One region of the Methylorubrum pseudosasae genome, then DNA from elsewhere that is predicted to be linked to it. Evidence: riboswitches for the same ligand, from Rfam matches in the RefSeq annotation. Region 1 holds a riboswitch; each other region holds the start of a gene.
What was found. A riboswitch is a leader RNA that binds a small molecule or an ion and turns the genes downstream of it on or off. The one in region 1 is predicted to bind cobalamin.

Region 1 (4,929 bases):
ATGTGCTCCGGCGGCTCGGGCCGGTCCAGAAGCTTGGTCAGCGCCGGCACGAAGTCGTCGGCCACGGTGCAGCAGATGCAGCCGTTGGGCAGCTCCACCACGGAATCCTCGTTGCAGCCCTCGATGCCGCAGGCGGCGAGGAACGAGCCGTCGAAGCCGAGATCGCCGAACTCGTTGACGATGATGGCAAGGCGGCGCCCGCGGGCGTTCTCGACGGTATGGCGCACGAGCGTCGTCTTGCCGGCCCCGAGGAAGCCGGTGACGATGGTGCAGGGGATCTTGTCCACGAGGCTCATGGCTCTGAGACTTCCGGTTCGGGGCCAGCTGAGTGTCTCTCACGAAACTCCTGGCCAGGAGTTTCGTGAGGAACTCTGAGCGGCGGGATGCGGGCGACGACGCCCTTACGAAACGCCTCCGGGCGCTCGCGCCAGGGCACGACGCCGTCAGGGGTCTCGAGGTAACGGCGCAGGCCCGCCAGAAGGGTGCGGGCGGAGGTGTCGGGGTCTTCGAGCGCGTCGAAGTCGCCGTAGACGTAGGTCCAGCGGTCGGGCGAGACGACCGCGACGGTGCAGGGCCGCTTGCAGACCGAAAGGCACTCGGTGCCCTCGATCGTCAGGCCCGGCACGGGCTCACGCCCTGCCTCCGCCAGCAGCGCGGCCAGCAGCTTGGCCCCGGCGCGCGGCTCGGACGCGTCACCCGCCGCGCGGCAGGTGGTGCAGACCGACAGGATGGCGCTATCGGGATCAGGCATTCGCACGGGCACCCGCCTCGCGGCCGAACAGGCCCCAGGCCCAGCCATAGGCGAGCCCGATCACCGCCCAGAACACGAAGCCGATAGCGAGCGCGCGTGCGGCGAACTGCGCGGCCGTGGCCGGCGGCACCTGCGAGGAGACGGTGTCGATCGATTGCGGCGCGCCCGCGAGATGCGGCGCGACGATGAGGACGAGGCCACCGAGGATCGTCAGCGGCACCCGCCGCACGGCGATCAGGTAGAGTCCGAGCCCGGTCGCCACCACCGTCATCAGCCACCACGACTGGCGCAGCACGAGCGGCGCCGCCCCCATGCCGGGCAGTTCCGGCGGCAGGCCGATGGCGGGGGCGAGGACCACCGCGAGGAAGCCGGCGATGCCGACGACGAGTCCGCCCTGCGGGGTCGGCTCACGGCGCAGGGCCAGCATCACCGCCGCGAGCAGCAGCGCGTAGCCGACGCCGCCGACCAGCGTGGCGAGACCGGTGAAGGCCATCCGCTGAAGGCCCGGCGCAGGCTGCCACGCGTCGGCCGTGCCGTGGTCGTGTCCGCCCTCGCCATGCGCATGCGCGTGGGCCGGGACGATCAGGGCGGCGAAAGAGGTCTCATCGCGGGAGGGCGGTAGGGCGGCATGCGCGCCCTCGCCTTCAAAGGTCTCCGCCTGAAGGATCAGCGGGGAGGTCAGCGTGAGCTGCAGGCCCGTCGCGACGACGGACGCGAGGAAGCCGGCGACGAGCGCCGCCGACAGCAACCGGATGATCATGGAACTGCTTTGAAGCCGCTGAATGCGCGGATCAGTGGCAGGGGAAGTTCTGCGCGTGGCGGAAATCGTGCGCCGCGTTGTGCAGCACCGAGGCCGGGGCGAAGCCCGCCACGAAGACGAGACCGAGGCCGAGGAAGGCGGCGACGAGGAGCGCGCGGGCGCCCTCGGCCGAACGGGTGGTGGCGGCCTGGGTCTGAAGGGTCGCAGTCGTCATCGGGTCACGAGCTCCGGCCGCCCCACCGGCGGCGTTCGAGAACAAAACTTCGCTGGACGGCAGGTCTCCTGGCTCGCGGCTGGTATCGTGCCTGCCGCCTTCCCGGATCACCCGGTGGCTCGTGGCAGGAACTCGCCGCTTACAGTTGCGGGGGCAGCCGCGGAATTGAGGCTTCTGGAAAACCTCTCACCGCATTCCCTTTTCACCCCGTTGCCGGGGCACCGTCACGGAGCGGTCATAGCCTGATGCGGACGGACGCACAACGTGTCCCGCACCGGCCGCGATCACCGCAGCGCCCAGAGGAAGGCCGCCACCGCCGCCAGACCGAGCCCGCTGCGGACTGCGTGCAGGCGGATCCAGCGTTGCATCAGCGGCGCCACGACCGGATCGGCACTCGATGCGGCGAGCAGGGCACGGTTGGTCGGCATGATCGCCAGCATCGTATAGGGCCAGTTGGCGAGCGCGAGCGCCGCCCCGAGCCCCCATCGCGGATCGCCGGTACGCGCCCAGGCGAGCAGGCCGAGGGCGGTGGCGGCCAGCGCCAAGCCGCCCTGCATCCGGGTCGCGCGGCGATAGCTCGGGCGCCATTGCTGCAATTGGGAGGCCGGGTCGAGGACCAGCCGGGCCGGATGCTCCACGAAGCCGACATAGAGCGCGGCGCCGGCAAAGGCCGCCGCCGCGACGAGGGCGAGTTCACCGATCAGCATCGTGGTCTCCCGGTTGTTCGCCGCTCCGGCGTTCGCCGGCCCGCTCGCCGATGGTCCGCACGAGGGCGCGGGCCGCATTGAGCGCCGCAGGGTCGAGATCGCGGGCGAGTGCGGCCGCCCAGGGCGCCTGCCGCGCCGCCGCCGCCGCGTAGGCATCCCGGCCCGCGGGCGTGAGGAGAACGAGGCGGGCGCGCAGGTGGTGGGGATTGTCCGCGAAGCTCACGAGGCCGGCTTTCGCCAGCTCATTGACCGTCCGCTGCACGCCCTGGCGCGTCATGCCCATGTCGCGGGCGATGCGGGCGACCGGCAGCGGCTGCGCCGCGAGTGCGACGGCGCCCAGAACCTGCCAGCGGGCGCTGGTGAGGCCGAAATCCCCCACCAGCCGATCGCCGGCGGCCAGCAGCGCGCCGCTCGACCGGAAGATCTCCAGCACCAGAGCCGTCGCGGCGTCCGCGGCCTCATGATCTGAACGTTTCATGACAATATGCTGCCGATTTGACAGCATATTGTCAATAGACTGACTTTGACGCGCTGGCGGCGCGTGGGGCAAAGGGTGCGGATGCTTCAGGCCGCCCCCCGGATGACCCTGGTGCTCGGCGGTGCGCGGTCGGGCAAGAGCGCCTATGCCGAGCGGCTGATCGAGGCCTGTCCCGCCCCCTGGCTCTACATCGCCACGGCGCAGGCCTGGGACGAGGAGATGCGGGTCCGCATCGACGAGCACCGGGCGCGGCGCTCCGACTCCTGGCACACCCTCGACGTGCCGATGGCGCTGCCGGAGGCGGTGGCCGCCGCGACCGGGCCGGTGCTGGTCGATTGCCTCACGCTCTGGCTCACCAACCTGCTGCTGGCCGAGGCGGATCTCGACGCGGCGACCGAGGCCCTGGCGCGGGCCTGCGCCGCGGCGCCGGGTCCGCTGGTGCTGGTGGCCAACGAAGTCGGCCTCGGCATCGTGCCGGACAACGCGCTCGCCCGCCGCTTCCGCGATGCGGCCGGGCGGCTGCACCAGCGGCTGGCGCGCGAGGCCGACCGGGTCGTGCTCACCGTCGCCGGGCTGCCGCTGACGGTCAAACCCTCACGCGAGAATCCCTGATGACCGAAGACGACACGCGCCACCGCGAAAAGATGGCCAAGCGCAAGGCGGTGCAGGACGCCGAGGTCGCCTCGAAGAAGATCGAGAAGGGCCTGCTGATCGTCCATACCGGCCCCGGCAAGGGCAAGACCACGGCCGCCCTCGGCCTCGTGCTGCGCATGCTCGGGCGGGGTCATCGGGTCGGCGTGGTGCAGTTCATCAAGGGCGCCTGGGACACGGGTGAGGCCCGCGCGCTCAAGAGCTTCGGCGACCAGATCGTCTGGCAGGCGCTCGGCGAGGGCTTCACCTGGGAGACGCAGGACAAGGCCCGCGACATCGCCGCCTGCGCCAACGCCTGGGAAACCGCGCGCGCTCTGATGGCGGACGAGAGCATCCGCCTGCTCGTCCTCGACGAGCTGAACATCGCCCTACGCTACGACTATCTCGACCTCGACGCGGTGCTCGCCGACCTCGCCGCCCGGCGTCCCGACCTTCACGTCGTCGTGACCGGCCGCAACGCCAAGCCGGCGCTGATCGAGGCCGCTGACCTCGTCACCGAGATGGGCAGCGTGAAGCACCATTTCTCCGCCGGGGTGAAGGCGCAGGAGGGGATCGAGTTCTGACGCCCGGCCCGGTTTCCGGCGACCGGGACGCCGCTTCCGGTCGCCGGCGCCCTCCCCCGGAATGAGGGCGTCCGAAGTTCGGGCACGACGCGCGGCGATGTCCGCCAAGTCCGATGCAGGCCCACGTCACGCAATGCCGGATCCCTGACCGTTTCGGCACCGGGCGCGATGGCGCAGCGGGCGTGTCCTGACAGACACGCCCATCGGCACGATCGATGCCGACCTGGCGATATTGAATTATATTATCACAAGACCAAACCGAAGCCTGAAAATTCAGCACCCATCTGCTTTTCACTGCCGAAGCATCAGGTGAGAGGCCTACAGGGCAGACCAAGTGTCAGCCCTATCCCTCCATAACAATTGATCACCTGCCTTGCGCCACGCATGCAGCCCCGGCCGTCGCCCGGCCGGGCTCATCCTGCCCGTGGACGATGGATCATTGATCGCGTGCGCCTCGCCGGAGGATCGCGTGCGGGCCGCGGCCGGACGGGCCGTGATCGCCCGTCCTCCTCGGCACGTCGGTCGCGAGAGCAAGAAAGGGCACGGCTCCATGGAGCGCAGGGACATCCTCAAGACCGGACTGCTCACGTCGATCGGCTTGGCGGCCGGTGCGACAATCCCGAAGGTGGCGGCCGCGGAGACCGGCAAAGCCGGCGTGCAGCCCGCCGGGATTCCTGCGACGGATGGCGGCGAGTGCTTCCGCGTCGAGAAGGACAGCATGGGTGAGGTGAAGATCCCCTGCGACAAGCTGTGGGGCGCCCAGACGCAGAGGTCGATCGAGAATTTCGACATCGGGATCGAGCGG
Region 2 (4,929 bases), 4.1 Mb from region 1:
ATTTTATGTTCCTCAAAAACAACGCCTCGAGACATCGTTCGTTCCTCAAACTTTTGTCAATGATCGCCTAAAGAAAAATACGATTATTTCTGACATTAATATTTCATAGGGGTTGAATGCGAACCAATGATCACCAAATATTCAGCTGAATGAATTGCCAGTTTTATATCAAAGGGTCAATCTATGAGCATATCTGTGTTCAGGCCCCCGATCTTCGGTGGCAAGGTTGAACCGGCAAACCCAAATCAGAAGGCTTCACGCCTCGATCGGGGAAAGCCGGAGGAGATAACTAAATCAGAAACAAAACAACCTGAGGTGTCCAGCTCGGCCTGGTACCATGACGCGGCTATCCGGGGGGAACTCGGCCCAAATCGTAGCAAAAAACGTTAGCATTACATTTGCGATGCCGGCGGCTATAATAACAATATATACTTAGTATACCGCCGATAAATCTGGAGAGATGGAGCTGATCATGGCACTCCCAAGATTGACAGGCTTGGAGTATTACTGGTTTGGGAAAAGTCAATCACTTGTGTCGGCGTACTCACGACATCGAAGCATGGAACTCGGACCAGCTGTCGCAGATGTAGTTCTCGCGATAAAAATAGATGCAAAAACATGCTATACTGGCCATCAATCATTGCGGCGACTCGCCGAACGTCTAGACAACGAATCAGTCGACGCTGCGTTCATGGAAGCGCTGGCGGTACCTAATGACGGGAAGAATGTAGAAAATAATCGCCGTGTGGAAGCGATGCGTTGTCTTTCATCCATGTTTTTCGTGACAGCCGACGAACTCCAAGCAGAAAAAGAGCGGCTGTAATTTGGTACAGGCCCGATCCTGTTTAACGTTCCGATAGCTGCCCTCGCTAGCAATTAGGAAATTTAATGCAATGACTAGCATCGGTAAGCGGTCTATGCTTAGATATCTTGGTACGATACGTGGACGGGGGGATCTCACGATTGGGGATGATCTGCTCAACCTCGGCATCGTCAGCTATGAGATCGATAGCTATCTCGACCGAAATACATATTCTGGAGACGGGCAGATTGAGGGCGATACCGCGCAGTTTGATGCGAGCTTTCGACGCCGGTGCCGCCCGCATTTTTTTGTCCAAAGGCCGATCTGTCGGGGTCGTACTCGCTGACCCAAAGGGCAGTTCAGCGGTCGAAATTGTGATTCAAGGCCGGCTGCCGCTCTGATTACCGCAAATATCGGGCCTATCAAAGCGGTTACTATGCTCCAAAAGTCTGTGCGAGCGGCTAATTTGCTCCCCGCGTGTTTTCTATAAGTATTTCTGACGGCCATCAGTAGATATCACCTGCAATTGCTCTCACCAAAGTTCGGGATTGATCTGTCGGAAGCCGGGCCATCGCCGCCCGCTCCACACGCCGATGACATAAGTGTGCGATTTGCGGGTTACATCAAGCATTCCACATTGCTGCGGTGGCGATCGAAGCCTGACCGGACGTACCGCCATAAACGCTGCAATGGGCTAGGCGGCATCGGGCGATGAACGCCTTTGTTGAGCAGTTTGAGGAGGCGTTCGTGCACAGAAATGAAGGCTCTGGCACGGAGGTCGCCACCGATGCTCTGCTGCGGAGCATGGTTGAGAGCGAGCGCGTTGGCCTAACCTTCAGTGCCGTGCGCGACGGAGGAGTACTCACTACATGGCAGGTACCCGGAAGGGCACAGCTTGGGCCGGATCTCGGCCGTGTCGGCGCAGACCTAACTGGAGATTCCTACTGGAAGGAACTCCTCCGGCTCGGCGAGCGTATTCACGCTGTTGGCGGCCTTGATGCCTTAGATGAAGCCAACATGTACATTGTGCATATGGATCCCCAGCATTCAGACTGGCGCGCCATGGTGCTGGAGAGCGTATGGTTTAATATTGGTCGTGAATAGTAGTAAGATAACTGCCAGCAATCCGCACCCGTTGTCTCGTCCTCAGGTCGTTACTTTCCTTGCGAGGTGCCTGATCTAAATCCTGGATGGGATCTTAAGCGGCCCTCGTAGGGGGAACGGTGCGTAGACTTAATTTGAAATGGTGTATCACGCCACCCTCTGTATGTCCTCGATCGGCAGCCGATAGTCGAATGGCGAGCCCATCACTTCCAGGGAGATGACACCAACGGCGCCGCCCTCTGCAGTGCCGACGAACTTTCCGACGAAGCCGCTGAACAGGCCCGAGCTAGCCCGCACCTCCTCACCCACCTGCATGCCGGCGAGCGGCGTGAGGTTCGTGCGCCCTGGCCGAACCTGAGCGCTCGATTGACGAGCGAGTGCGTCGGAAAGCATGGAACATGGAGCCTCGGGCAACGGCAGTGGCACGTCACCGCGAACGAGGCCTCAGCTCACCGCCTCCTCGCAGGAAGGCAGCGCTTCGACACCCGCCAGGACACCCCGCCCGACGCGTTTCGCGTGTGACCACGACTGACGGCACGTCTCCTGGCTCGCGGGTCGCAGCCCTCTCACCGTCTTCCCGGGCGAGGCTGCCCAGTGACATGGTGGCGGAAGGCTCGACGCTTACAGTTGCGGGGGCAGCCGCGGCATCAGGTTACCCCTCACCGCGTTCCCTTTTGATCCCCGAGGGGAACCGTCACGCGCATGTTACCGCCATCGTCTGCGCAATCCGTCGCTTTGCAGCAACACCATACACAAAACCCTTTTCGTACCCAACCGTGGGCACGGCTCGACCGCCTCCCCTGCGGTGACCCGCGAAGGTCCACTTTTACTTTGATAGTGGCTTAGGTTCCGGACCCATAAGTTTGGCTTGGCGGGTGTGCCTGTGATTTCTTCCGGGTGAGGGAGGAGCCAATGGGCGAGTTCTGGTTGACCGACGAGCAGTTTGCAAAGATCGCACCGCACCTTCCGACAGACACCCGGGGTAAGGAGCGCGTCGACGACCGACGTGTGATCAGCGGGATCATCCACGTGTTGAAGTCGGGCGGGCGTTGGACGGACGCCCCGCGTGAGATCTACGGCCCGAAGAAGACCCTCTACAATCGCTTCGTGCGCTGGGCGGCCAAGGGGATCTGGAGGGATCTGTTCGAGACCCTGGCCCGGGCCGGTTGGCCCCCCTCCCAGGTGCTGATCGACTCCTCGGCCGTGAAGGCGCATCGCTGCGCCTCCGGTGGAAAGGGGGGGAGCAAAGCCATGCCATCGGCCGCTCGCGGGGTGGACGCACCACCAAGATCCACGCGCTCACCGACCGGTTCTGCCGCCCGCTCGCCTTCCTGCTGACGGGCGGTCAGGTGGCGGACTGCAAGGCGGGGGCACAGCTCTTGGAGGGCGCGCCAGCGTGCCGGATCATGTTGGCCGACAAAGGGCTACGACAGCGACGCCATCCGCCGTCAGATCGAGGCGACCGGGGGCGGCGCCCAACATCCCGCCCAAGTCCAACCGGCGATGGAAGCCGTGCTTCTCCCCCGTCCTGTACAAGGGCCGCAACGCCATCGAGCGGATGTTCGGGCGCCTCAAGGACTTCCGCCGCATCGCCACCCGATACGACCGGCTGGCAGCCAACTACCTGGCGGCCGTCTGCATCGCCGCTACCGTCAGCTACTGGTTATGAGTCCGGAGCCTAATACTCAGACGGCTTCGTAGGTCTGCTCGGGGTCGAGAGCGGCGGTTCAGCGCCTGCCAACCCAATGTCGGCTCGTGGCGCGTAGCCGACCAGTCGGCATGCTAACTCCTGACCCCAAGCGGACATTCGAGGTGCTGCCGCTAAAGGTCCGGACGGGAGCGGCGACCAGAGCTTGGCGCTTCGTCCGGCAGCAGAAGTTCCGTGTCCGACCCATGACGGTCGACAATCGACCTGCTCAGCCTGCTTGGAAGAGGGCGTAGATGCGCTCGGCTGGAACATGATCCGCTTTGGACGAGAAAGCAGCATCGCATGTCACATCCGAGTCGCTCGGCTCGTCATGGCTTTGAACGTCGATCTCTGGCGCTCCGAGCACAAGGAAATGACATGAGCGAGAACAAGCGACTGGTCTGGAACGAGGTGGCTCCGCAGGGTGCCAAAGCGCTTTATGGCATTCACCACTACATCACCACTGGCACCGATCTACCCAATGAGCTGATCCATCTCGTCTTTCTGCGAGTGTCGCAGATTAACGGCTGCGCGCACTGCATCGACTTGCACACCCGGGATCTCCTTAACACGATGCCATTCGAGAAGGTCGCCCTGGTTCCGGTCTGGGCCGAGGTACCCCACCTGTTTTCTGACCAATACCGCGCCGCGCTCGCGTGGGCGGAGGAAGTCACGCTGGTCAGCGATACGCACGCTTCCGATGAGGCCTATGCGGCCGCAAGCACAGCCTTCGCGCCCAAGGATCTAGTGGACCTCACAATCACCATCGCCGCGATGAACGCGTTCAACCGCCTCGGTGCACCCTTCCGCCTCCCGGTCCAGGCGAAACATTAGTCGGTTCTGCGCTCTGTCAGGGGCGGCGCCAGCGCCGTCCCATTCCTGCGGATGTCAATTGATCTCCGGCGGCAGTTCCACGTCTCATGTCGCTAATTTTTTTCTGGGGCATGTCACATTGGGACCGACCCGCCTCGTCATTTGTTCGACGGACGCCTGAAAGCGGCAAGGAGCCGCCCCGTCCGTTCTCGAACAAGGAGACGGGTACCATGAAGATCGTGGTGATTGGCGGAGGCGGCCTCATCGGCAGGCATCTGACGGTCGAACTGTCGCGACAAGGACATGAGGCCATTGCAGCTTCGCCGAGCAGCGGCGTCAATACGCTAACGGGCGAAGGCTTGGCCGGGGTTCTTGCCAGAGCCGACGTCGTCGTTGACGTGTCGAACTCTCCGTCCTTCGAGGACGCGGCGGTGCTGGCCTTCTTCGAGCGCTCTGGCCGCAATCTCCTCGCCGCGGAGCGCGAGGCGGGTGTGAAACATCACGTCGCCCTATCCATCGTCGG
Region 3 (4,929 bases), 4.1 Mb from region 1:
GGCGGCGAGATCCGCAGGCACAGGTAGGTGGGCGCTCTCGGGTCGATTCGCCTCCTCCTGCGCCACGATGCGTTCGACGGCATCTTCGTCGTCGAGTATCGGCTCGACCTCGAAACCGTATGAGCTTGACCGATGGCTGGCCTTGAGTCGCTTGCGCTCGTCCTGAGCGAGGTGCTGCAGAAAGGCGCGTGCGAGTTGGTCGGAGGATGCGGACTCGGGCGAATGCGCGACTAAGGTCTTGGATGCAGGTGACAGAGCAAGCATGCGCGATCTCCCACGGCCTGGCATAGAGGCCGGCCGTCAGCTTAGGGGCTGGAATGGGCGTAGCGACGCGGCTGGTTCGACGAGGTCGAAGCGCTCGGCAAGCGTCGGCTTCCGGGGATCGCCTGCTTCATAGGCGGTATGCATTTTTTAGAACATATAGAGAACAAATACGAGGACTAAGTGAGCTTCTCCACAGGCTGAGGACAACATGCCCTGGACTGCAATGCGCCACGAGCCGACCTTCATTCCCATGCTGCAGCAGGTCCGGTCGTCAACGGTGAGCGGACCTGCTGCAGCGGACGACGATGCTTGCCCGGCGCTCGCTAGAAGCGGCCGGCGAGCGTCAGGCGCACGGCGGTGGGCTCGACCGGGTGGAAATGCCGATCGGCGACACCCTCCGCCGGCTCGCCGGGCAGGCGAGATTGGTAGAAGTAGGTGATCTGGTCGGCCCGGGCGTTCGTCAGGTTCAGGATGTCCAGCGACAGGCTCATCCCGTTCTCGAAGTTGTAGCCGACGCGGCCGTTCAGCAACGCGGTGGGCTTCGAGCGCACCGTGTTGTCCTCGATCAGCGGGCGCGGGCCGAAGTATCGGAAGCGCAGGGAGCCGAACCAGCCCAGCCCCTCGCCGAAGGTCACGCCGGCCGACGCGATGGTGGTCGGCGCGTCCGGCACGCGGCTGCCGGCCGGGTCGCGATCGGCGAACCGGGCATTGGTGACGGTGAGATCGCCCTCCAGGCGCAGCCAGGGGGTGAGCGCGTAGCGGTTCGTCCACTCGATGCCGAGGCGCCGGGTCGGCCGGCTCGGCTCGGTCGTGCCGGTATCGCCCTGGAACAGGTTCTCGGAGGCGAAGTCGAGCCGGAACAGCGCGACCGCGGTCTCCAGCCCGGCAATCGAGCGGTTGCGGATCCCGACCTCGTAGCCGGTCGAGGGCACCAGGAAGGGCGAGCGGGCGACGTTGAAGAGCGGGCTCGCCGGATCGACCGTGGCGGTCACGCCGCGCACGTCGTTCGAGTGGAAGCCGCCGCCGTAGTTCAAGTAGAGCTCGGTCTCGGCCCAGGGCCCGAGCACGAGGCCGAGCTTCGGGTTGACGATGCCGTCGCGCGCGCGGCCGGAATTGGCCGGCGTGTCGGAGCGGACGTCGGCGTAGTAGCCGTCGGCGCGAAAGCCGACGCTGGTGCGCAGCCAGTCGGTCCAGCGCAGGCGGTTCTCGTAGTAGAAGGCTGCGCTCGCCTCCACGACACGGTCGTCGAGCACCGTGGAGCGGAACTGGCGGTTCGTGGTGTTGAAGAGCCCGACGCGCATGGAATCGGTGCGCGTCTGCACCCCGATCTCGTTCTCCATCGGCAACCCGGCGAGGTCGCCCTGGAAGACGTGGGCAACCTCGCCGCCACCGAGCACCCGGTCGTCGAGCTGGCGGAACTGGTCGCCGCTGACGGGGTCGTTCAGGAAGTAGGTGAAATCGTTCCAGAGGTTCATCCGGTAGCGGATGACGTAGGCGTTCGCGCGCGTGATGCTGGTCTCGTCGGTCCCGCTCCAGCGACCCGAGAGCGAGAAGCGGCCGGTATCGCCGCCATCCGTCGGGTTGAGCGTGCCGTAGCGCCCGATGATCCCCTCGGCGACCGCGCGCTCCGGGACCTGGTTGGTGGCGTTCCACTTCGCCCAGTAGGCCATGCCGGTGACCGAGAAGCCGTCGGTGGCCGTGCCCTGGCTGTAGCGCAGGACGCTGTTGAGCTTCCTCAACCGGTCGGGCACGTCCCAGGGCCCGTCATAGGTCTGCGCCTCGCCGGCCACCAGCAGGTTGCCGGCGCCGAGCGGCACGGAGGCGAAAGACAGCGCGCGCTTGTAGCCGAAGCTGCCGATGGAGGTGAGCGCGAGGTTCTGGGCCACCGTGTCGAGGTAGTCGATCCGCACCGAGCCGGCGGAGGCGAAGTCGCCGTCGCGCACGAAGTACGGCCCCTTGTGGAACTCGACCGCGCCGACGAGTTCGGGGATCAGGAAATTGAGGTCGGCGTAGCCCTGGCCGTGGGCGTGGGTGCGCATGTTGACCGGCATGCCGTCCACGAACAGGGCGATGTCGGTGCCGTGGTCGAGGTTGAAGCCGCGCAGGAAGAACTGGTTGGCCTTGCCCTCGCCCGAGTGCTGCGTGACGATGAGGCCCGGCACCTCCTCCAGCACCTCGCCGGGGCGGGTGACCGGGCGGCTGTTGAGCTGCGCGCCCGAGATAATGCCGCCGCTCGCAGCGTCGACCGGGCGAAGCGCGCCGCCGATACCCGACACCCCACCGACGTAGCCGGCGCTGGCCGAGGCCGGACCGGCAGCAGCAGCGGTCGGCACGGCCACGGCGCTCACAGAGATCTCCGACAGGGTGACCTCGTCAGCGCGAGCGGCCTGCGCGCCCGCACAGGTCGGGGCGATACAGAGGGCGGCGGCCAGGGCGCCCGCCATGAGGCAGCGCGAGACTGGCGGAGGCTGAAGGTCGGACATCGGGGCCTCGGGGCAACGGCAGTGGCACGTCACCGCGAACGAGGCCGATGAGGGTACGGAGCAAACCGCGCGCCATCACCAACACCTGCCGACACACCCCGTCCGGCACGCTCCGCGTGTGACCACGATGGACGGCAGGTCTCCTGGCTCGCGGGTCGCTGCCCTCTCACCGTCTTCCCGGGCGAGGCTGCCCAGTGACATGGTGGCGGAAGGCTCGCCGCTTACAGTTGCGGGGGCAGCCGCGGCATCGAGCTTGCGCCCTCACCGCGTTCCCTTTTGATCCCCAAGGGGAACCGTCGCGGACATACTACCGAGCTTCCGGCTCAGGTCCGTCGCGGCCGGGCAACACCTGTCAACAACCTGCTCTCGACAGATGGACGACGATGTTCCGACTTGTGGACAGGACAATGCGGTCGAAGGAGCCACCTGTTACTGAGCAGGAACGGACAGCCCTGTGCCGGACGCGCCAGCTATCGAAGCCGCGTTCGATCGGTTGACTCCCGTACCTGCAGGACCGATGAGGGCTACCGTCAAGGTTCTCACGGTCCCGTGACCGTGAGCTAAGAGGGAATTCGGTGAAGCCCGCGAGGGCGAAACCGAAGCTGCCCCCGCAACTGTGAGCGGCGAGCCGCTGCCGAGAATGATCACTGGTGCCCCGCACCGGGAAGGTCAGGCAGAGGTGACGACCCGCGAGCCAGGAGACCTGCCTTGGCGATGGTTTTCGTTTCTCGGGCGGGGTGTCCGAAGGGAACGCATGGCCGTGGCAGGCGCTGACCGCCTGCTCTCGCGCAAGCGTGCCTGGAATTGCCCTTGTCCGGTCAAGGGCTTCTTCGATGCCGCACCGGTCAGGTCTCACGCTCTCGGAATCATTTCGAGCCGCTCGCAAGCCGGGTGATAAGGCCGGTCGTGCCGCCGCATCCGGCCCGAGCCGGGAACAGGCGCGGTCGTGCACGGTCGCCCTGGCCACTTTTCTTGCCGTAGGCCTCGATCCGGTCATCGCCTCCGCGCAGTTGGCCGCCGACGCGACCCAGGAGGTTCGGCTGGACGAGCTAACGGTCCAGGGGACCGCCGGCCCCCGTCTCGTCGCGGACGGCTATCTGGCGAAGCAGAGCGTCAGCGCGACCCGCACCGATACCCCCCTGCGGGAGGTTCCCCAGACCGTCGTCGTCGTCCCGAACCAAGTGCTCGAAGACGCCGCCGCGACCCGGATCGATACCGCCCTCGATCTCGCAGGCGTCGGCCGGGCAAACCCCTTCGCTGGCCTTGGCCTGACCGAGTTCACGATCCGCGGCTTCGCCACGGGCGAGTATTACCGCAACGGGTTCCCAATCAACCGCGGCTACCCGAACTCGCCCGACATCGCCTCGATCGAGCGGGTCGAGGTTCTGAAAGGCCCCTCGGCCTTCCTCTACGGCCGGGGCGATCCGGGCGGCACCTTCAACATCGTCTCGAAGCAGCCGTTGGCCGAGCGCACCTTCGCCGTTGGCACGCAGTACGGCAGCTTCAACACGAAGCGCAGCACCTTCGACGCGACGGGCGCCGTCAGCGAGGACGGGACGGTCCTGGCCCGTATCATCGGCGCGGTCGAGGACAACGGCAGCTTCCGCGATTTCGTGAGCAGCGACCGCTACTACGTCGCGCCTGCCATCGCCTGGCGCCCCACCGCGGACACCACGATCACGCTCGAAGGCGAGCTGATCAGCGCTGGGCAGATCTTCGACCGAGGTATCGTGCCATTCCGCGGCAACGTCCTGGCGGTGCCGCGCTCCCGCTACATCGGCGAGCCCGGCCTCGCGCCGTTCCGCAACGACAACGCCCTCGGCCAGCTGCGCATCGAGCACCGGTTCGATCCCGACTGGGTGCTGACCGCCGGCACGCAGGTGCTGGGCGGCAACATCGCGGGCGACGCCGTGCAGACGGTCGGCGTCCTCAACGACGGACGCACCCTTCGGCGCACCCTGGACCATCGCGAGCTGACTTGGTCCGACCTCGACCTGCAGGTGAACCTCGCCGGCAAGTTCGAGACCGGCCCCTTCCGGCACACCCTGCTGCTCGGGCTGGAATACGACAGCTACCGCTACCGGGAGGTGATCACCCGGTCGAATTCGACCACCAACCCGTTCTTCCTCGACCTGCTCAACCCTCGCTACGGCCAGGCTCTGCCGCCGCTCACCGTGCCGGG

Region 2: it holds a riboswitch for cobalamin, as region 1 does, so the genes downstream of both, M2437_RS06520 (hypothetical protein) here and M2437_RS25810 (CbtB domain-containing protein) in region 1, are expected to answer to the same signal.
Region 3: it holds a riboswitch for cobalamin, as region 1 does, so the genes downstream of both, M2437_RS06465 (TonB-dependent siderophore receptor) here and M2437_RS25810 (CbtB domain-containing protein) in region 1, are expected to answer to the same signal.

The regions. Positions count from the first base shown of each region.
Region 1 is NZ_JAQGDU010000002.1:5,268,811-5,273,739, reverse strand. Features, by position in the region: gene cobW (cobalamin biosynthesis protein CobW) at 1-296, opposite strand, end outside; gene M2437_RS25820 (DUF1636 family protein) at 293-751, opposite strand; gene M2437_RS25815 (CbtA family protein) at 744-1,511, opposite strand; gene M2437_RS25810 (CbtB domain-containing protein) at 1,543-1,725, opposite strand; cobalamin riboswitch at 1,767-1,965, opposite strand; gene M2437_RS25805 (anthrone oxygenase family protein) at 2,010-2,432, opposite strand; gene M2437_RS25800 (MarR family winged helix-turn-helix transcriptional regulator) at 2,419-2,910, opposite strand; gene cobU (bifunctional adenosylcobinamide kinase/adenosylcobinamide-phosphate guanylyltransferase) at 2,992-3,522, shown strand; gene cobO (cob(I)yrinic acid a,c-diamide adenosyltransferase) at 3,522-4,124, shown strand; partial or broken gene fumC (class II fumarate hydratase) at 4,675-4,929, shown strand, end outside.
Region 2 is NZ_JAQGDU010000002.1:1,204,647-1,209,575, reverse strand. Features, by position in the region: gene M2437_RS06530 (hypothetical protein) at 560-823, shown strand; gene M2437_RS06525 (hypothetical protein) at 1,514-1,906, shown strand; gene M2437_RS06520 (hypothetical protein) at 2,054-2,299, opposite strand; cobalamin riboswitch at 2,423-2,617, opposite strand; partial or broken gene M2437_RS06515 (IS5-like element ISMex15 family transposase) at 2,819-3,575, shown strand; gene M2437_RS06510 (carboxymuconolactone decarboxylase family protein) at 3,972-4,427, shown strand; gene M2437_RS06505 (SDR family oxidoreductase) at 4,637-4,929, shown strand, end outside.
Region 3 is NZ_JAQGDU010000002.1:1,190,976-1,195,904, forward strand. Features, by position in the region: gene M2437_RS06455 (AAA family ATPase) at 1-264, opposite strand, end outside; gene M2437_RS06460 (TonB-dependent receptor) at 588-2,747, opposite strand; cobalamin riboswitch at 2,864-3,060, opposite strand; cobalamin riboswitch at 3,264-3,472, shown strand; gene M2437_RS06465 (TonB-dependent siderophore receptor) at 3,581-4,929, shown strand, end outside.